DNA from 3 places in the Lysinibacillus sp. 10T31 genome. Region 1 is predicted to be linked to each of the others. Evidence: riboswitches for the same ligand, from Rfam matches in the RefSeq annotation. Region 1 holds a riboswitch; each other region holds the start of a gene.
What was found. Region 1 has a riboswitch for thiamine pyrophosphate ahead of thiT (energy-coupled thiamine transporter ThiT). Riboswitches for the same ligand answer to the same signal wherever they lie in the genome.
Positions count from the first base shown of each region.

Region 2: another riboswitch for thiamine pyrophosphate. It lies ahead of thiC (phosphomethylpyrimidine synthase ThiC); the one in region 1 lies ahead of thiT (energy-coupled thiamine transporter ThiT).
Region 3: another riboswitch for thiamine pyrophosphate. It lies ahead of thiW (energy coupling factor transporter S component ThiW); the one in region 1 lies ahead of thiT (energy-coupled thiamine transporter ThiT).

Region 1 is NZ_JBFTHS010000018.1:37,308-44,302, forward strand. Features, by position in the region: gene AC1DCY_RS12165 (polyphosphate kinase 2 family protein) at 1-811, opposite strand, end outside; gene AC1DCY_RS12170 (hypothetical protein) at 1,014-1,727, shown strand; gene map (type I methionyl aminopeptidase) at 1,754-2,509, opposite strand; gene AC1DCY_RS12180 (hypothetical protein) at 2,583-2,882, opposite strand; gene thiT (energy-coupled thiamine transporter ThiT) at 3,021-3,581, opposite strand; TPP riboswitch at 3,710-3,818, opposite strand; gene AC1DCY_RS12190 (magnetosome magnetite crystal formation protein family) at 3,945-4,280, shown strand; gene AC1DCY_RS12195 (AAA family ATPase) at 4,486-6,995, opposite strand, start outside.
Region 2 is NZ_JBFTHS010000016.1:82,722-89,716, forward strand. Features, by position in the region: gene AC1DCY_RS11430 (AEC family transporter) at 64-993, shown strand; TPP riboswitch at 1,322-1,436, shown strand; gene thiC (phosphomethylpyrimidine synthase ThiC) at 1,706-3,484, shown strand; gene AC1DCY_RS11440 (hypothetical protein) at 3,611-3,886, shown strand; gene AC1DCY_RS11445 (catalase) at 4,003-5,508, opposite strand; gene AC1DCY_RS11450 (helix-turn-helix domain-containing protein) at 5,956-6,995, opposite strand, start outside.
Region 3 is NZ_JBFTHS010000032.1:25,207-32,201, forward strand. Features, by position in the region: gene AC1DCY_RS18035 (VWA domain-containing protein) at 1-488, shown strand, start outside; gene AC1DCY_RS18040 (MarR family winged helix-turn-helix transcriptional regulator) at 843-1,265, shown strand; gene AC1DCY_RS18045 (ketosteroid isomerase family protein) at 1,308-1,631, shown strand; gene AC1DCY_RS18050 (EVE domain-containing protein) at 1,647-2,126, shown strand; gene thiW (energy coupling factor transporter S component ThiW) at 2,187-2,687, opposite strand; TPP riboswitch at 2,812-2,919, opposite strand; gene AC1DCY_RS18060 (hypothetical protein) at 2,877-3,125, opposite strand; gene AC1DCY_RS18065 (MFS transporter) at 3,278-4,474, opposite strand; gene AC1DCY_RS18070 (ABC transporter substrate-binding protein) at 4,679-5,752, opposite strand; gene AC1DCY_RS18075 (ABC transporter permease) at 5,749-6,546, opposite strand; gene AC1DCY_RS18080 (ABC transporter permease) at 6,543-6,995, opposite strand, start outside.

The DNA.
Region 1 (6,995 bases):
GTTTTTTAGGCTTCTCTTCTAGTAATTCAAGGCTAGACGATTCAGCATCTTCTAAATGTGCTTTGCCTAATACATTCGTTAAATGAAGGCCACGTTTTTGTGCCTCGCGTTCGATATGTGCTAATGTTTCTTTCAGCACCTGTACACGAGCATATTGTTTATCGTCACCCGGTACTAGAACCCATGGCGCATTTTTCTTATCAGTCTTCTCAAACATTTCATTCGCAGCTTCTATATACTGAGGTGTTTTTTCACGGTTTCGCCAGTCTTCATCTGTTAGCTTCCAAGACTTATATGGATCCTCTTCACGTTCATTAAAACGGTTAAGCTGCTCCTCATCAGATACTTGCAGCCAAAACTTAATGACAATATAATCTCCTGCTGTTAAAATCTTTTCAAAATTATTAATTTCTTCGTATGCACGAGACCACTCTTCATTTGTTGCAAATCCTTCAATACGCTCAACTAATACACGACCATACCATGAGCGATCAAAAATAGCGATTTGTCCATGCTGTGGTAGCTTTCGCCAAAAACGTTGTAAGTAATTATAGCGTAGTTCATGAGGCTGAGGTGCTGAAATTGGGTGCACGACATAACCACGTGGATCAGCACGTTCAATTAGACGCTTTATAGCGCCACCCTTGCCAGCAGCATCCATACCTTCAAATACTAGAATTAGCCCAATTTTATTTTTTAATAAAAACTGTTGAGCATTTAACATTTCATATTGGAGTACTTTTAATTTCTTTTTATACATTTTCTTATCCAGTTTAACTGATAAATCTAGATCATTTAAATTTTGAGTCATTAAAACTTCACTCCTTACATTTGAATATTCTAATTGTACTAAAGAAATATATGAATAACTATTCAAATGGTAAATTGTAGATATTTTTAACGAAACAACGCGATACATTGTTGGAAATTTCCGTTATAATGAAAATATAATGTTACAGTCCTATACTTATTTGTCTTTTCCCTATACAATTTAACACGAAGGGAGAGAAAACATGCCTCGATTTTTTTTGATGACAATAACTTTTATTGTCTCACTCATCCTAACCTTTTCATCCTATTTCAGGAAAATATACGATCATTCTTTTTTAGAGATCTTAAATCGCTTTCCAGTAATATTTGCACCGTTTAATGTTAGTTACATGATTTGGATTGTGGTTTACATGTTTCTTGGTTATTGGTTAGTCATGAATCTAAAAAAGACATCTATTCAACAGACTGTTCTCTTTAGTAGCATATGTATCATGCAGGCGTTAGCAATTGTTGTTTGGCATCACGAACTATTTATCATGTCAATTATCAGTACGTTTGTTTTAGTACTGTATTTATTTAAGTTGTACAAAACGTACCCTCTCAGCAATAATTCACTCACAGGTCGTATACCCTTCTCGGTTTATTTAGCATGGGTTACATTTAGCCTGATGACAAATGTAAGCTTTACGCTAACATCTTATCAATGGAATGGTCTTGGCCTTAGTGATCCACTTTGGGCAGTTATTTTACTGACAATAGGAGCAGCAATAGCGCTACATATTCGATTCCATTATTTTGATATTATCTATCCAAGTGTATTTATCTGGTCCTATATTGGGGTCGCATTACATAATGGTTTTGATGAGCTACTTGTGTCAACTGCAGCCTTGTTTTTATGCGGAGTGCTACTTGTCGGTATATTATTTATTAAAAAAAATCCTGCCTACCAAAAATAAATTGGTTAGCAGGATTTTTAGCTTTTTTATTGTTCATCTAGAGAAGTTAAAATAATTGGTTTGTCTTTAGTAACGATAACTGAATGCTCGATTTGAGCAACTAATGATTTGTCTGGCGTAACGAATGTCCAGCCATCACCAGACTCTACAATATGCTCCGCTTTCGCTGAGATAAATGGCTCGACTGCAAGCACCATGCCCTCTTTCATAATTGTAGAATCCCAAGCATCATAGTAGTTTAAAATATGATTTGGCTCATCATGTAAAGAACGACCTAAACCATGTCCTGTTAGGTTCATAATTACTGTTAAATCATTGGCATATGCTTCACGCTCAACTGCTTTACCAATTTGGTTTAATTTTGATCCAGCTTTTACTTTTGTCATCGCACGGTCGAAAGCACTTTTGGCTACGCGACATAGCTTTTCTTTATCCTCATAGCCTTCACCAACTACAAATGAAATGCCCGTATCAGCAAAATAGCCATTTAATGAACCAGATACATCAATATTTACGATATCGCCCTCGTTAATCACACGTTTACCTGGAATACCATGTGCGACTTCCTCATTTACACTAATACATGTGTATCCTGGGAAATCATATTCCCCTTTAGGTCCAGAAATTGCTCCTGCTTCAGCAAACATACGACCTGCAATTTCATCTAGTTCAAGTGTTGTTACACCTGGTTTTGTAGCAGCCTTCATTGCCTCACGAATTTCAGCACAAATACGGCCGATTTTTTTAAAAGCTTCAATCTCTTCTTGCGTTTTTACAATCATTTTTAACGTCCCTTTCATCTAATATCTATTCATTAATATAACATAACTTTTTATACAAAAAACGCTAAACGCTTTAAATATTATATGCCATCATAAATTGTAAAGTGCTGAAAAACAAGCTCCTCACCATAGCGCGGGGTTGATTTCCGTTCCGACTGGGCGCTTTGTTGCTGTCGCTACGCTTTCGCACAGATAAAACATTTGCCGCTGACGCTTCGCTTTCGCGCAGAGCAGAGCTTCCTGGGGGCGTCCGATGAGCCGCTTGGGCCAACACGATGTTGGTCACGAAGGCGTTATCACAGGATGTGATGCTCTTAGCCTTCGTTCCCCTATTTGCTCGCTCCAGGGTCTCATCTGTGACGCTAATCCCCAAGGAGTCGCCCAGTCTCCACTCCAATCAACTTATATACAGTGTATACTTTTCAACAAATGCCACACCTAAATAAATAAATAAATAAATAAATAAATAAATAAATAATAAAACCCTCCACTTATGTGAAGGGCGTAATCGTTATGATTTTCGTTGCATTAATTGAGGTGCTGCCGTAAATAGAAGAACACCGACAATTGCTGTTAAAATCGTTGCTGGTAGCATATATGTTCCATTATAGATGATTGAATAAATCCACGCATTTTGTTCGCCAGCATACTCCGAGAAAAATACAGCGCCCGCAATAGTATGTGCTGCATAACGTAAAAAGCCTGCTAATACCGTTCCTAAAATAATATAAAGTGCCATTTTCTTTTTGTTTAAATCTCTGGCAGCATCGAGCACTGGTCGGCGAACAACGGCCGCCAAGCCTACTACTGTAAAGGCAACACCATAATCAAGTAATCCTTGTAGCCAATGTATAATATAGGCGCCAAACATTGTTTGCATAACACCAATAAGTAATCCCGTTGTCAGACCTGGAATAAGGCCCCAGCGGAATGCTATTAAAATTATTGGCACCATCACTAGACTAACAGAGCCACCTTGTGCCCATACTTTAAAGGAAACCTGATCTAGCACAAGGCCAATCGCTGCGAATATCGCAATCTCCACAAGCATTAAAAGTTTTTTATTGTCCATAATATTCTCTCCTTTGTTCCGATGTAGGATACAAGAGCAGGAATAGAAATCAGTTGGCAAATATGTCCCTATCTGGCATCAATAAAGATAAAAAACGATGCCAGGACAGAGCCTCACATCGTAAAAGTGTCGGTTTCTATCCACAATCCCTACGCAAGTGTTAACTTACAGGTTCAAAGAGTCAAGGCATTACGTGCCCAGTCTCAGCTGACATCATCAGCTCCCCTTGTGGTCGTTACATCTTATTTTATTTGAACAACCTCATTGTACGCAAACACTGTTACGATTACAACCTCTTCTACAATTAATTTTTTGAAACTTTATCGTTTTTCATGCGTAAATATTAAAAAAGGAGGTACTACTATGGAGAACCAAAAAATTTTATCTGCCTTTAGTTATCTCAGCATTTTATTCGCACCCTTTATTGTGCCATTAGTCGTTTACTTTGTTGCAAAAGATAGCGACGTAAAGAGGCACTCTATTCGAGCACTAATATCACATTTAATCCCAGTCGCATTTGGAATAATATTATTTGCAGTCTTTATTTTCTCAACTTTATCATTCAGCACCAATTTTGATCTAAATTCAGGTAGTAATACTTTTCTTATCATTTGGTTTGCTTCATTCGCAATTTACATTCTCATTTCATTAGGAATCGTTATTTGGAATATTATTCAAGCTGTTCGCGTCATCCGATAAGTTTTATTTCAACCTTGAACAGACAGTACTTAAGGAGCTGTTATTTTGTGAAAGTATCTAAAGTAGTTAAAACCGCTGTAAAATTAGCACCTATCGTTATCCCAATTGTCAAAAAAGTAATCGCTGCAAAAAAAGGAACAAATCCTAACGTAACTAAAAAATAACAAAAAGGCGTATTTCCACATAACGGAGATACGCTTCTTTGTTATTTCACTTCAAAATATGTTTGACTATGACCGTTCATCGCTTTTTCGACATGTAACACAGCAGGCATTGTAGCTTTTAACTCTGCAACGTGTGAAATGACTCCAATCATGCGTCCTGAATCTTGTAAATCAATAAGCGTATCAATCGCCTTATTTAACGCTTCTTCATCGAGAGAACCAAAGCCCTCATCAATAAACATCGTTTCAATGCGGATATTACCTTGAAAGCTTTGAATGACATCTGCCATTCCAAGGGCAAGACTTAAAGACGCATTAAACTTTTCTCCCCCTGATAATGTTTTCACATCTCGTAATTGATCCGTATAGGCATCATACACATCTAGTCCAAGCCCACTTTGCTTGGCATGCTTTTCTAAGCGATCTGAACGTCGTAGCTCAAATTGACCGTTGGATAAATGATAAAGTCGGACATTTGCTGCCTCTGTAATTTTATCTAAATAATTGATTTGAATATAGCGCTCAAAAGACAGCTTTTTCGCATTCTGCCCATTTAACATTGCATACAGATCCTTCACTCGTCCTGCCTCTTTTTCAAGTAAGTGAATCTCCTGTTCAGTCTCCTCAACTTTTTTGATAAAGTCTGAGCAAGCCTTCGCAAATCCTTCCACTTGTTGCAATACTTTAAAGGCTTCCTCATATGTGACACGAAGCATCTCTAACTTTTCTTCCATTACCGTTAAATCTTGTTTCTCTTGCCCTTTAAGATGCTTTTGTCCCTCAGTAATTTGTACCTGTAATGTGTGGATTTGTAGTGCATAATCATTGCATGCCTTCCGTAAAGCTTCTATTTGCAGCATGCTCCGCTTTCCAGTAGCAAATTCTTCATAGCTTTCAAAACCAGCTTCCGTCATACTTACTGAAAATTGCTCGCGCTTTTCATCCATTTTCAGCTTTAATTCCTCAAAAGTCTGTTTCGTAATTTCTACGGTCATTCTAGCATTATTTGTTGCTTCCTTGGCAGATTGCAGATTTTGCTGACTGAGATTCCATGCAGTTTGTAATGCGACCTTTTGTGAACCTAAATCAGCAATCGCCTGCTTCAATGCTTGTAGCGTCGTAAGATTTTCTGGAATATGCTTTTGCTGCTCTTCCACAATTGCTTGTTGCTTAGTCAATTCCTTCGTCTTCTCAGCTAAATATTGCTCTAGTTTTATGTGCTTTTCATGTAGCTGCTCCATGCGAGTACGATGATCCTTTTGTTGCATACGTACATCAGACAATTGATTACTCACTACTTTTAAGATCGTAATTTGTTGCTCTACGTTTTGCAAGGAAGCTACAATTTGTGCTTGATTCGATTGGTCAATCTCATTCGTCTCTAACTGTTCTAACGCCTCTTGTAGAAGATGCTTTGTAGAATTCAAGAAAGCTTCTTTCTCTAAAAACTTGCGCTCATCAGTAGTAGCCTTTCCTCGCAAAGCTTCCACCTGTGCTAATTCGATCATCTCTAATTGCTCACGATGTGTTTCGATATGCGTTGTACTACCGCATACTGGGCAAGGATCTCCATCCTTCAGTTGCTGAGCTAAAATACTTGCCTGACTCGCAATCCATTGCTGCTCCAGTTTTTGAAGAGCCTGCTTACTTTCTTGATAATGAACATTAGTAGTGGCTACATCCTGCTCAGCAGTTGCAACTGCTCTTGTGTATTTTTCAGCTTGCGCTAGTAATGATACGTGTTCTTTTAGCTTCGGTAGCTGTTCTAAATAATTTTCATATGGCTCAAGTTGGTTTTCATATTGTTCAATTGTCTTTGCTAATTGCTGAATTTGTATTTGTCCCGCTTCTACGATTTTACTATTATCGTCTACTGCTAGCTTTGCTGTTGCAACATATTGTTCAGCTATTTGCATTTGCTGCACATTATTCTCATACGCCTCGAATGTCGGTAATAATGCTTGCAGCTGTAATTCCTGTTGTAAAACGTGTTGACGCTCAGGTTCTTTCGCCTCTTCAACGTTAAACTTTTCCTGTGTTATCTTTAACTGAGCTTCTGCGTTTTGCTGCTCTGTCATTGCTTGCTGATAGGATTGTTCTTTTCGATTTTGCTCAGCACGTAAATCGATACATTGTTGCTCAAGTATGACAAGACGCTCTGCCTTCTCTGCTAATGCAATTTCACGTTCTTTTGCGCTATATATATCTTGTTCTTCTAGTAATGCTTGTAGGCGATTCTGACGATTAGTTTGCTCATCAAATTGCTCATTCAGTGTTTTTGCTCTACTATAAAATTCTTGCTCTTTTTGATGATGTGCATAAGCCTCTTTATAGCGCTGCTGTTCCAATTGTATACATTCCGTATAATAGGCCTGTTCCTCTTCCAGAGCCTTCTTCAGCTGATGCATATTTTCAGTATTATTAGTAATGCAAGTAAATAAAGATGACGAACGCTGTGGTAAAGCGCCTGCAATTTGGCCAAGAAGATGCTCTTTTAATTGTTGAGCACGCAGCAAATCACTTTCCGCTTCTTTTCGTTTCGCATCAAGTC
Region 2 (6,995 bases), on a different contig from region 1:
GGTAAGGTACATTGACCAAGTATTAAATCAGCACTACTATAGGAGAGGAAAGGGGGACAAGCTATGATGTATCTCGGTATGATTTTTTTTAAAATTGTAGCTCCAATTTTAGTGCTTCTAGTACTTGGTGCAGTTTTACAAAAGAAATTTCGTTTTAATTTAAAGGCGTTATCTCAACTTATTACATATTGCTTCATGCCAGCAGCTGTTTTTGTGAATATATATGAAACGAGTATAGAGCTGTCTGTGCTTGGGGAAGTTGCGTTATTTATTCTACTCTTTATCGGAAGCCAAATGGTGCTTAGTCACTTTCTAGCAAAGGGACTCGGCTTAGTAAAAACAGAGGCTGCGGTGTTTAAAAATAGTGTTGTCCTAATTAATTCGGGTAACTATGGAATTCCAGTTGCACAAATGATTTTTGTGACCCAGCCGATTGGAGTGGCGATTCAGGTCATTCTCGTTATATTTCAAAATATGACGACCTATACTTACGGCTTGTACAATTTAATTTCTTCAACAAAATCGGGCATGTCTATTGTGAAAGACTTCCTCAAAATGCCTATTATTCATGCACTTATTATTGGTGTTGCAATGAACTATTTTAATATTGCTATTCCGCAGTTTGTAAGAATTCCGATAGACCATGTGGCAGATGGCTTTATCGCTGTAGCACTAATAACGTTAGGGGCACAACTATCACAGCTTGAAATCAAATCCATGTTCAATAAGATGGTATTCATTAGCTGTTTTACACGACTAGTCATAGGGCCAGCCGTTGCATTGCTAATCATTTTTGCACTTGGTCTTGACGGTGTCGTGGCACAATCACTTTTTATAGCTAGTTCGTTCCCGACATCACGAAATAGCTCTAGTTTGGCATTAGAATATGACGTAGAATCGGCAACTGCTGCACAAACAGTTTTATTTTCAACGATTGTGAGCTGTATGACAGTGACGATTGTGATTTACGTAGCGGAGCTGTTGTTTACCTAACGGCTGGGCGCTCATTTGATTGCCCATAGTTGATAAAAACTGAAATTGTTCCGATAAAACAAGATAATGTTCCGATAAAAGTTAAAATTGTTCCGATAAAACAAGATAATGTTCCGATAAAAACTGAAATTGTTCCGATAAAATGAGATTTTGTTCCGATAAATCTTCAATGGATTCATATAAAAGTGAATTCATCAAATGATGAGCTGCTTCGCATGCGTGCGCTCTAAAGTCTCATCTGACGCTGACTCTTGGTGAATATACCAAAAATATTCAAATGAAGCTTCCATCTCTTAACAATATCTGCTACACTAGCATCAAACTTAATAGTATTAACTAGGGGAGTCTGATGAGTCAGGCTGAGAGGGAAACGCATAGAGGTTTCTTGACCCTTTGGACCTGATCTGGCTCATACCAGCGTGGGAAAGTTAACCATTATTGCACTCTATGTTATTTGCAATAACTATACCTTTACATTCTTAGCCGGATCCAAATTTTTTTGGATTCGGCTTTTGTCTTCATTCAGCGAAAAAGTCCTATCTTTGAAGGTGATGAGATGAATGCGGTTAAGATTCCTTATCAGTGGGTGCCAAACACCTGCTGAATGAAGACAAAGCCTCCGGACGCAAATTACGCCAAGGCGAAATTGATTTTCTGTTGGGGTGAGCTAGATTCGGTCCTTGTATAAATGTAAAAGGGAGCGAAGTAGTTTATGACAACAGTTAGCGACAAGAATATTACGATTATGACTAGTTTTGAAGGAAGTAAAAAAGTTTACGTAGAAGGTTCTCGACCAGATATTTTAGTGCCAATGCGTGAAATTGCTCTAAGTCCAACGACAGGAAGTTTTGGTGAAGAGGAAAATGCACCAGTACGTGTTTATGATACGAGCGGCCCGTACACTGATCCTGCACATAAGGTGGATATTACAAAAGGATTGCCAGCTTTATGTAGTGTATGGATCAAAGAACGAGGTGACGTTGAAGAATACGAGGGTCGTACTATCAAGCCAGAAGATAATGGATTCCGCAAAGCTGATGATCCACGAATGAATGAAAATGTTTTTCCGGACTTATCTAGAAAGCCTTTACGTGCGAAGAAAGGTAAAAATGTAACGCAGCTTCACTATGCACGAAAGGGAATTATTACTCCAGAAATGGAATTTGTAGCGATTCGCGAAAATATGGATCCAGAATTTGTGCGCTCAGAAATAGCGGCAGGACGAGCTATTTTGCCATCTAATATTAATCACCCTGAGGCCGAGCCAATGATTATTGGACGTAACTTCCACGTGAAAATTAATGCCAATATAGGCAACTCAGCGGTGTCATCCTCTATTGCAGAAGAGGTAGAAAAAATGACGTGGGCTACACGCTGGGGTGCTGATAACATTATGGATTTATCTACTGGTAAGCATATTCATACGACACGTGAATGGATTATCCGTAATGCCGCGGTGCCAGTAGGAACAGTGCCGATTTATCAAGCGCTAGAAAAAGTAAATGGTGTGGCAGAGGATTTAACATGGGAGGTGTATCGTGATACGTTAATCGAACAGGCTGAGCAAGGTGTTGATTACTTCACGATTCATGCGGGGGTATTGCTGCGCTATGTGCCATTAACGGCTAATCGTGTAACAGGTATAGTGTCTCGTGGAGGCTCGATTATGGCGCAGTGGTGTTTATACCACCATCAAGAGAGCTTCTTATATACTCATTTTGAAGAGATCTGCGAAATTATGAAAACCTATGATGTTGCCTTCTCTTTAGGTGATGGTTTACGTCCGGGTTCTATAGCAGATGCAAATGATGAGGCTCAATTTGCGGAGCTAGAAACGCTAGGGGAATTAACGCAAATTGCCTGGAAGCATGATGTGCAGGTAATGGTAGAAGGACCAGGGCATGTACCAATGCATCTTATTAAAGAAAATATGGACAAGCAGTTAGAGGTTTGTAAGGAAGCTCCATTCTATACTTTAGGGCCACTGACAACAGATATTGCTCCTGGCTACGACCATATCACATCGGCTATTGGTGCTGCGATGATAGGTTGGTATGGTACGGCAATGCTATGTTATGTGACGCCTAAAGAGCATCTAGGCTTACCAAATCGTGAGGATGTCCGTGTAGGGGTTATTACGTATAAAATTGCTGCACACGCTGCAGATTTAGCGAAGGGGCATCCGGGAGCACAGCAGCGTGACGATGCACTATCTAAGGCACGATTTGAATTCCGCTGGCGCGATCAATTCAACCTTTCGTTAGATCCAGAGCGTGCAGTCGAATACCATGATGAAACATTGCCTGCAGAAGGGGCGAAAACTGCGCACTTCTGTTCAATGTGTGGACCTAAGTTTTGTAGTATGAGAATCTCACAGGATATTCGTAATTATGCAAAAGATCAAGACTTAAATACGACTGAAGCGATCCACAAAGGTATGAAGGAAAAGGCTGAGGAATTTAAAAAGGCAGGCAGTCAAATTTATCAATAATTATTAATGCGGGCTTGTGTCTATAGGCACAAGCCTTATTTTGGTTTATCTCCAAAGGTGGTGGATGACATTTGTTAAAACCTACGCATGTATTTAAGTTGATTGGAGTGGAGGTTGGGCGACTCCTTGGGGATCAGCGTCACAGATGAGACCCTGCAGCGAAGCGAAGCGGCTCATCGGACGCCCCCAGGAAGCTTTGCTCTGTGCGAAAGCGAAGCGGCAGCAAATGTTTTCTGTAGCGAAAGCAAAGCGGCAGCTACAATTGTTTTATCTGTGCGAAAGCGTAGCGACAGTAACAACAAATGTTTTATCTGCTCGAAAGCGAAGCGTCAGCGGCAAAGCGCCCAGCCGGAACGTAAATCAACCACACATTATGGTGAAGAGCCCTCAATTTGTCATTAAGATAAAAAAGCTCCATGTGAAGTTGCCCTTCACATGGAGTAAAAAGTTGGATTTGGATATCAATAATAAGTGGAAAAAATCAATTATGCCTCAGCAGGTTTGTTTGCTGGAATATGTTAAACGTTTGTTGGTTGTTTTACATATGGGTTTGAAAGATCCATACCTTCTAATGAAAGACCCATCGCTTTTGCTACACCTTCGCCATATGCTGGATCAGCTAAATAGCAGTGAAGGATATGACGACGTTTGATGAACTCTTCAACTGGTGCCATATCATTAGCAGTATTTTCGAATAGGCGTTGTTGCTCTTCGGCAGTCATTAGGTTGAATAATTTACCTGGCTGCTCGAAGTAGTTGTTGTCGTCTTCACGGAAGTCGTGGATACCAGCATTACCGTCAATACGTAATTCAGGTTCTTTATAGTCTAAATTATGCTCCCATTCGCCGTAGCTATTTGGTTCATAGCCCAAAGTTGAACCAAGGTTGCCATCGAAACGCATAGCACCATCGCGATGGAATGAACGGAATGGGCATTTTGGTGCGTTTACAGGAAGCGAGTGGTGGTTTACACCTAAGCGGTAGCGGTGTGCATCTGCATAAGCAAAGATACGAGCCTGTAACATTTTGTCTGGTGAGAAGCTTACACCAGGAATAATGTTTGACGGTGCAAATGCTGATTGCTCAACTTCCGCAAAGTAGTTGTCCGCATTTTTGTTTAACTCGAATTCACCCACAGGAATTAATGGGAAGTCTTTTTTATACCATACCTTCGTTAAATCAAATGGATTATATGGTAACTCACGAGCTTGTTCCTCTGTCATTACTTGAATGTACATTTTCCATTTAGGGAAATCGCCTTTTTCAATTGCCTCATATAGATCGCGTTGTGAAGATTCGCGGTCATTACTGATTACTTCAGCAGCTTCAGCACCAGTTAAGTTTTTAATGTCTTGCTCTGTACGGAAGTGGAACTTAACCCATACGCGCTCATTTTCAGCGTTAATAAAGCTATAAGTGTGAGAACCGAAACCATGCATATTGCGGTAACCAGACGGAATACCGCGGTCAGACATAACAATTGTTACTTGGTGAAGTGCCTCTGGTAATAAAGTCCAGAAGTCCCAGTTTGAATTAGCATTTTTCATATTTGTACGTGGGTCACGTTTTACCACGTGGTTTAAATCAGTAAAGTGTAATGGATCACGGAAGAAGAATACAGGTGTGTTGTTACCAACTAAATCCCAGTTACCTTCTTCGGTATAGAACTTAAGTGCGAAGCCACGAATATCGCGCTCAGCATCTGCTGCACCACGCTCGCCTGCTACTGTGGAGAAGCGTGCAAACATTTCAGTTTTCTTCCCAACTTCTGAGAAGATTTTTGCTTTTGTATATTTAGTAATATCATGCGTTACAGTGAAAGTACCGAATGCACCTGAACCTTTAGCGTGCATACGACGTTCAGGAATAACTTCACGGTTGAAGTTCGCTAGTTTTTCAACTAGCCATACATCTTGAAGTAATAGAGGTCCACGAGGACCTGCTGACATAGAATCGTGGTTGCTTACTACTGGAGCACCACCTGCTGTTGTAAAACGACGGCTACGATTATTTTCATTTGTCATATTAGTTTACCTCCTAAGGAAAATTGTGAGTCAAACTCTTCATTAATAACTATAACAAATACAAATTAGAATTGCTAGTAGATTATAATAATTATTGTTAAAGAATTTTTACATTAAGATACAAACTATAAATATATGCTAGATTTAAAAGGTTTATGAATAACCTTTACCACTAATTTAGTTTTTTTAAACATTTTCGAGAATTACTTAAAAATAAGTTATGAAGAAGAGGAAGCTCGAGAATAATATGAATTCTTTTGTTTATGTATTCTTATTGAAAATTGAATATGATAATTGAAAAAAATACTTGATTGCAGTGAAAGTTGGGCCACTTCTTGGGGATCAGGTATTGATGAGATCCCGTCAAGATATAGCCTTTATCCGCTACGCTTCCGCACAAGCTCCCAGTTGGAATGGAAATCAACTCCATGCTACTTAATAGCCTTTTTAAGTTTTGCGATAACGATGGGGAGTAATTCCGATGTGCTGTTTAAAAATTTTAATGAAATAATTCGAGTCTTCAAAACCATTTAAATAGGCAACTTCACTAATAGCAAAATCAGTTTCTACAAGCATTTTTGAAGCATTATGAATTCGGACCTGTTGCAGGTAGCGTTTAAGTGGCAAGCCTTGCTTCTTTGAAAAAATCGTACTTAAATAATTGGGGCTGATACCCAATTTATGGGCAACGTAAGGTAAAGATAACCCGCTATCCTGAAACTGTTGGTCAATAATTTCTATAGCCAGCTCTACATAGTCAGCCCGTTTTTCCATTCGTGCCTCACGAGCTAATTCAATCAGTCTTTGTGTAAATGAGATGATGCCATTTAGAATGGTATAAAATATGGGGTGCTCAATAATTAAATGAAAAAGCTGACGATAATTTTGCTCAATTGCCGCTTTCTCATGTAATTTATACTTCAGCATAAAGCGTCGAATTTGTGCCAAAACACTCGTTAGATGTATACGTAAGTCATCTTGTTTGTAATAAATTCCTTCATTAGATAGTCGATATAAAAAAGCTTTGACAGCTTCAATATTCCCGTCCTCTAAACTACTTATTAGTAATTGTTGCTCTTCAGGTGTTAGTAATGGATCGAAGGTCTGTGTCTCCAATTGTTTGCTCGCATAAAAAATATGTCCATAGCCTTCGTAAAAGCTTTGATGAAGTGCACGTTTCGTTAAGGTATACATATTCTTCATGGTGGTCGGTTCCCCATCGTAAACCCCAATATTTAAAGAGCTATTATTTGTTAATCGCCATTCCTTCATTAACGTACGAATATCCTTCTCTAAATCATTCGTTTGGAATAAACAAACAATTCTTTCTGATAAAGGGTAAATCCTCATACTAGAATAAATAGGCGTTTGCTGAAGCCAGTTGTATAGTTTGTTAAACATTTCGGAATGCTCAGGTTCGATCATTGTGAAATGTATATTTGTCTCCAGGGAACTTGTTTTATTATCTAAAAAGAGTTGATAGTAAA
Region 3 (6,995 bases), on a different contig from region 1:
TCTTAGATATTGTCGCCGTCAATGAAGCGGGCGAAGAACTTGAGACACAGCTTGAAATAATTTCAGCATCACAAGTTCGAGCAGTCGTACAAGCAGAACCTGGACTAATTTTCTTCCGCATTGCCGATGAAGAAAAGGCCATTTATCAGGCAGGCTTAAGCGTACCTTATAGTACTGAATATGAATTACGTCCAGTGAATGATAAGTTAGTCGAAGAATTAACTAAGCAAACAGGCGGCTCCGTTTTGAAAGAACCGAGCGAAGTGTTCCGTGAATTTACTAAAAAAGGTGCGGAACGCCAAAATATTGCAACATGGCTTTTATTAGCAGGGATGCTACTATTCTTCATAGATATAACTATTCGACGCTTTGGTTGGGGCTTCTTCACTAGGCCGAAGAAAAAAGAGCAGCTTGTCGAGGAAAAAACAATACAGGCAGAGGAAACAAATGTTGCCCAATTATTAAAGGGCATGAAAAAACGATCTTAGTAATTTAAAACGATGGTTCATTGCTTTATAGTAATGAACCATCGTTTTTTTGTCCTTTGACATATGCTTTCAGGGATTATCGCCCAACATTTAATTTTATCGACATCCACCAGAGCAAAAAAGGATTCATACAATTGTGTGTAACCCTTTTACTTCATAATGTCGCACAGTCTTCACTTCAATCAGCAGAAATACGCTTTAACTGGTGATCTATTAATTTTAGAATGCTATTTTTGTAAAATAAGTGAATTTAGTGGAATTTATCTTGTAAACAATATATATGTGTGTAATAATTTATGATAGTAATAATTTATTACTATCATTTTGTAGTACTATAAATTTGGGGGTTCAAAAATGACCAATATAATGAATTCATTTGGTTTTCTCAGTTTTAAATTAGCGGAGTCTTTAGAGGAAAATCTCGAGCAATATATTAGCGAAAAATTTCAAATGAAATCTAGAGAAGTTGGGATCATGATGGCTGTAAAAAACCAAAAACTTAGCCAAATTCAAATAGGGCAGATTTTAAAGTTAGATAAAAATAGTGTCCGCTTTTTTATCGATGGACTAGAAGAAAGAAAGTATGTTTATAGGGAGAAAAATCCAGAAAATAGAAGAGAAAATTTAATATGCCTTACGGAACAGGGTGAAAATTTGGCGGAAGAATTAATGAAGACTCTTGCGATTTCTGAGAATGAAGTTTTAAACGTACTTTCATTGGAAGAAAAAGAGCTATTGAAAAGTATTATGAAAAAAGTATATGAAAATCATTCATAGGGATTAAAAACTTATAAATAAAAAAAGAAAGAGTGAAGAGAAATGAAAGCTGTAGAGGTTATGAAGGAGTATTTAAGAAGAGCACAAGAAGAGGGCCAAGATTTATCAGATATGTATGCAGATCATGGGGAATTAAAAAATTTTAAAGGTGAAATTTTTAAAGGAAGGAAAGAAATACAAAACTTTTACACGTCACCTATGCCAAAAGGCTTTAAATTAACTATCCAAAATATTGATGGTGATGATACAGAATGTATTGCAACCGTTTCCACTACTTGGGATGGTTTGCCAAACCCAGTGATTTTGGAAGAAAGGTTGATTCTTGAAAATGAAAAAATAAAATCGTTGGCGATGATTCCAAAATAAGAGGGGACGGAAGCTATGTCATTAAATCCTAATAAAAATTCTCTTCCTACACCTGAAAGAGACACGAAATATTGGATTGGTGTGGTATCTCTTAATCATGTGCAAAAAGGGGTTGAGGGAGGATTTGGTCAGCTATGCCATGGTAAAGAAAGGCCTTTGAAACGAATGCAAAAAGGAGACTGGATCATTTATTATTCTCCTAAAAAAAGTCTAGATGGTAATGAGCCTGTAAGAGCATTTACAGCAATTGGAAGAGTAAAGGACGAGCGAATATACGAGTTCCAAATGGCAGAGAATTTTATTCCTTTTAGAAGAGATATAGACTTTTTTAAAGATGCAAAAGCTGTGCAGATAAAAAGAATCTTAGATTATTTAGAATTTGTAGAGGATAAATCGAAATATGGCTATAAATTCAGATTTGGTCATTTTGAAATAAGCAAAAAAGACTTTTTATTAATTGCTCATGAAATGGGATTACCGTTGAAATATGGGTGAATAGGCTTTGAATAAAAAACGTTACTTTCTTAATTAATGAAAGTAACGTTTTTAAATTCATTATTTAAGCTGAGTGTTAAGGGTAGTTACAAATACTGTTTTACGCAAATTGCTGGCAATGACAATGCCTAAGATAGCACCAATAGTACTTGATGTTAAAAAAGCTGGCATGAAAAATAAAGCAGCAACGGATGTCCCCATTAATAAATGTGCATAAGGTACTGCAATAAGTGAGGCAATGATACCTGTTCCAAACATTTCACCGACACCTGCTAGCCATTGCTTGCCGCTGTATTTATAGGCAAGAGCTGCACATAAAGCACCAATAACACTACCAGGTATAGCTAGTAATGAGCCTGTGCCTGTTAAAATACGAATAATGGCTGTGACGAGGGCGATCATAACAGTAGGCACCGGTCCAAGAATGATAGCACCGATAACATTAATGGCATGCTGGACAGGGTAGGCACGTGCAATTCCCGTTGGTATTGAAACGAAGGTAGAACCTGCTACGGCAATTGCTACTAATAAGGCCATAATTGTTAATTTTCGAATTGACATAATTTCCACTCCTTTGAATGTGAATTTTATAGTTAGCGCCGCTAAACCTGAGAGAATCGCCGCTAAAGCGTAAAAAAGCCGCTTCCTTAAAACAATAGGAAGCGGCCTTGCATTTAATAGTAAAAAGCAAGTGTCGCCACTTCCCTCCGCTAGTGTGAACTAGATCAGGTTCAAAGGGTCCGTATATGATCATATACGTCTCAGCCTTTTAAAGACTCCCCTAGTGGTAATTAAATTAACTTCTTTCAGCAGTAGTCTTCCACCTTTATAGGTGGTGAGATGAATGCCGGTTATAAGTTGCTTTTCAGCAGGTGTCCAAACATCTGTACCTGTCGCTACGCTTTCGGTACAAAAGACATCCGCTGAAATATAGGAACTCAGTCTAAGATCGCCACGTTCTGTGGCAACGACTGAGTGACCAACATCATGTTGGCCCAAAGCCTCCGGCGGATGTCACGGATTTTGAAAGGAATGAATTGTGCGGGCACAATTCAAAATCCGGACGCAATTACGCCAAGGCGAAATTGATTTGTTAGTTTTTCTCATAAATAATGTAGCATACTACTAAAATTAGTCAATAACTTTTCAGACTATTTTGTATCAGGATGCATAAGGTGTGGTGCTTTTTTCATTGTCCAAATTAGGGCAAGGAAGAAACAAGCCATTAAAATAATAGACCCGAATATATAAGGACTGTTCATATTCCAATCGAATAATATACCTGCTAAAGCTGGACCAATCATATTACCAAGACTCATATACGCATTGTTCAATCCAGCTGCATAGCCTTGTTCATTTTCAGCAAGCTTTGAAATCAATGTGTTGACAGCTGGACGAATCAATGTCGTAGCTGTAGAGAAGATTGTCGCTACAATTAAAATAAGTGCAAAGCCAGATGCGAATAATATTAAGAAAATCGAAACGGCTGCAATAAATAAATTGACTAACACTACTTTCATTTCGCCGAAACGATTAAACAGTGGTGTAATAACAAACATCTGTACAACAACACCAAAAGCGCCGCCCATAACTAATATAATGGCGATATCAGTAGGTGTGTAATTAAACTTTTCTGTAACAAATAATGATAATGTTGTTTGGAAGTTAGCAATCCCGAAAGAGAATACAAGCATGATAATTAGCATGACAAAATAAGGCATTTGGACTGAACGAGCCATCTGCTTTACAAGATTATCTTGCTTCTGCGCTTTTTTCGCTGTGTTCGGTTTTGTAGCAGGCAATAAAAAGAACGATAAAATAGCTGCTAAGATAGCTGCACATCCAGCAGTATAGAATGGAAAATGCAAACTAACTTTTGAGAGGAATCCACCGATACCTGGTCCGATCATAAAACCCAAGGACATTGCTGCCCCTAGCATACCCATACCTTTTCCTCGTTCCTCATACGTTGTGACATCTGCCACAAATGCCATTATAGGAGGAGCCACAAATGCAGATCCAAGGCCACCTAAAAAGCGTGCCAAGAAGAGCATCCATACATCTGTTGAAAGCCCGAAACCAATTTGTGCAAGTCCTGTTACGATAAGGCCGAAAATAATGAGATTTTTACGACCGTATTGATCCGAAAGATTCCCAGCGATTGGAGAAAATACGAATTGTGCAAAGGCGAACGTTGCAATCAACATACCAAGTACTTGTCCTGCAGCGCCAAATAGTTTTAAATACTCAGGCATGACAGGAATAATAATTCCGATACTTCCCATTGCGATAAACATATTAAACATTAAAATATACAAAGCCGCCTTATTAGACTTCTGCTGGGTCATCGAATACCCCTTTCTTTAATCAAATATACTACAGTCTACCACAAGGCTTGTACGTTTGCTATTGACTATAAGTCTGAAATTTACTAGTAAAGTTATAGGGATTCTTTTGTTTAACATAAATACGGCCTGCTAGTTTTCCAAAGAAGTTTACTTCCAACTAAACGATAAAAAGCTGTTCTCAACGTAATGTGAGAACAGCTTAGATTATCGAATACTCATTTTAAATTCTAAAAACAGCTCATTGTATTTGCCTAAATAATCAGGACCTAGGTTTTTATAAACTTCTAATGTTTTACGTTGTTCTTCAGAAGGATAGAAGCGCTTATCAGATACAACTTCTTTATCCATTAACTTCATCGCTGCAATATTAGGGGTAGAATAGCCTACATAATCAGCGTTTTGAGCACCTGATTCAGCTTTCAACATAAAATTAATGAAGGCATGTGCACCATCAATATTTTTTGATGTTTTTGGGATAACCATATTGTCAAACCACAAGTTTGAGCCTTCTTTTGGTACAGCGAAGTCTAAATCTTCATTTTCTGACAGCATGTCTGCTGCTTGACCAGACCAAGTGAGTGCTACAGCAGCTTCATTATTAACCATCAGCGGTGTAATCTCATCCCCGATAATGGCTTTAACATTTGGCGCCAATGTAATTAGTTTATCAGTAGCTTTACGTAGCTCTTGGTTATTTAAAGAGTTGAGTGAGTAGCCAAGGTTGTTTAAGCCCATACCAATCACCTCACGTGCACCGTCTACTAAAAAGACTTTACGTTTTAACGAAGGGTCCCATAAGTCCTTCCAAGATGAGAAGTCTAAATTTCCAACGAGCTTTGGATTATAGACAATGCCGACTGTTCCCCAGAAATATGGAACAGAATATTTATTGTCGTCATCAAATGGTAAATCTAAAAAATAAGGATCGATATTTTTTATATTAGGGATTTTCGTTTTATCTAAAGGAATAAGTAAGTTTTCTTCCTTCATTTTTTCAATCATATATTCAGAAGGTATTGCGATATCGTAAGCTGTACCACCTTGTTGAATTTTTGTCATCATTGCTTCATTAGAATCAAACGTTTCATAGATGACGTGAATGCCTGTTTCTTTTTCAAACTGCTTCAGCAAATCTGGGTCAATATATTCTCCCCAGTTAAAGATTGTTAACGTATCTTTACCACTTTTCCCACCGCTGGCACTTAGGGCGTCAGCAGCATAGAACAAAAGGGCGGAAACGACAAGGATTGCGACTGTTGCTTGAATTAATTGCTTCATTGAGTTCCCCCCGTTCTTTTACTAGCACGGCTTGTAATGAAGTAATAGCCAACTACGACGATAACTGTTACAAAGAATACTAAACCAGAAATAGCGTTAACCGTTAAGGAAATACCGGCACGAGCCATAGAGTAAATTTCAACAGATAAAGTACTAAAGCCGTTACCTGTCACGAAAAATGTTACCGCAAAATCATCAAGAGAATACGTTAAGGCAAGGAAGAATCCCGCAAAAATCCCCGGTTGAATATACGGTAAAATAACACGCATCATGACATCTTTTTTCGTTGCTCCTAAATCTAATGCAGCATCGATTAAAGATTTATTCATTTCTAATAGTTTCGGTAAGACCATCAGTACAACAATTGGAACACTGAACGCTACGTGTGCTATTAATACAGAAGTAAAGCCTAATTTAATACCGATCATTGTGAATAAAATTAAAAAGCTTGCACCGATAATAACATCCGGGCTAACAATTAACACATTATTTAAAGAAAGTAGTGTATTGCGCATTTTTGAATCTTTAACAGTGACAATGCCAATAGCTCCTAGTGTCCCGATGATTGTAGAAATCAATGCAGAGAGTAATGCCACGATGACTGTATTAATTAGAATTACGATTAGACGTGAATCCTCAAACACGGCTTTATAATGTTCTAACGTAAAGGACTCAAAATTATTCATCGATCCGCCACTATTGAACGAATAGAAGATTAAATAGAAGATAGGTGCATACAAAACGATAAAAACAATCGCTAAATATACTTTTGCTGTAGCAGATAGTTTTTTCATCGTACGCGACCTCCTTTATCCTTTTTCTGTCCTGTAATTAACATAACGATGACCATGAATAAAATTAAGAACACAGCAATTGTTGAACCCATTCCCCAGTTTTGAGTCACAAGGAATTGTTGTTCAATAGCTGTACCAAGTGTAATAACACGGTTTCCTGCAATTAAACGAGTGATCATGAAGAGTGATAATGCAGGAATAAATACAACTTGAATACCTGATTTAACACCGTCCATTGTTAACGGCAATATCACGCGACGGAACGTAGTAAAAGCAGATGCCCCTAAATCACGTGCTGCATAAACAAGAGCCGGATTTAAACGATCCAATGAGTTGAAAATCGGTAAAATCATAAATGGAATAAAAATATAAACGGATACGAACACAAAGCTAATGTCAGTAAATAGCATTTGCTTCGGATCAAAACCAAATACTTCGATAAATGCATT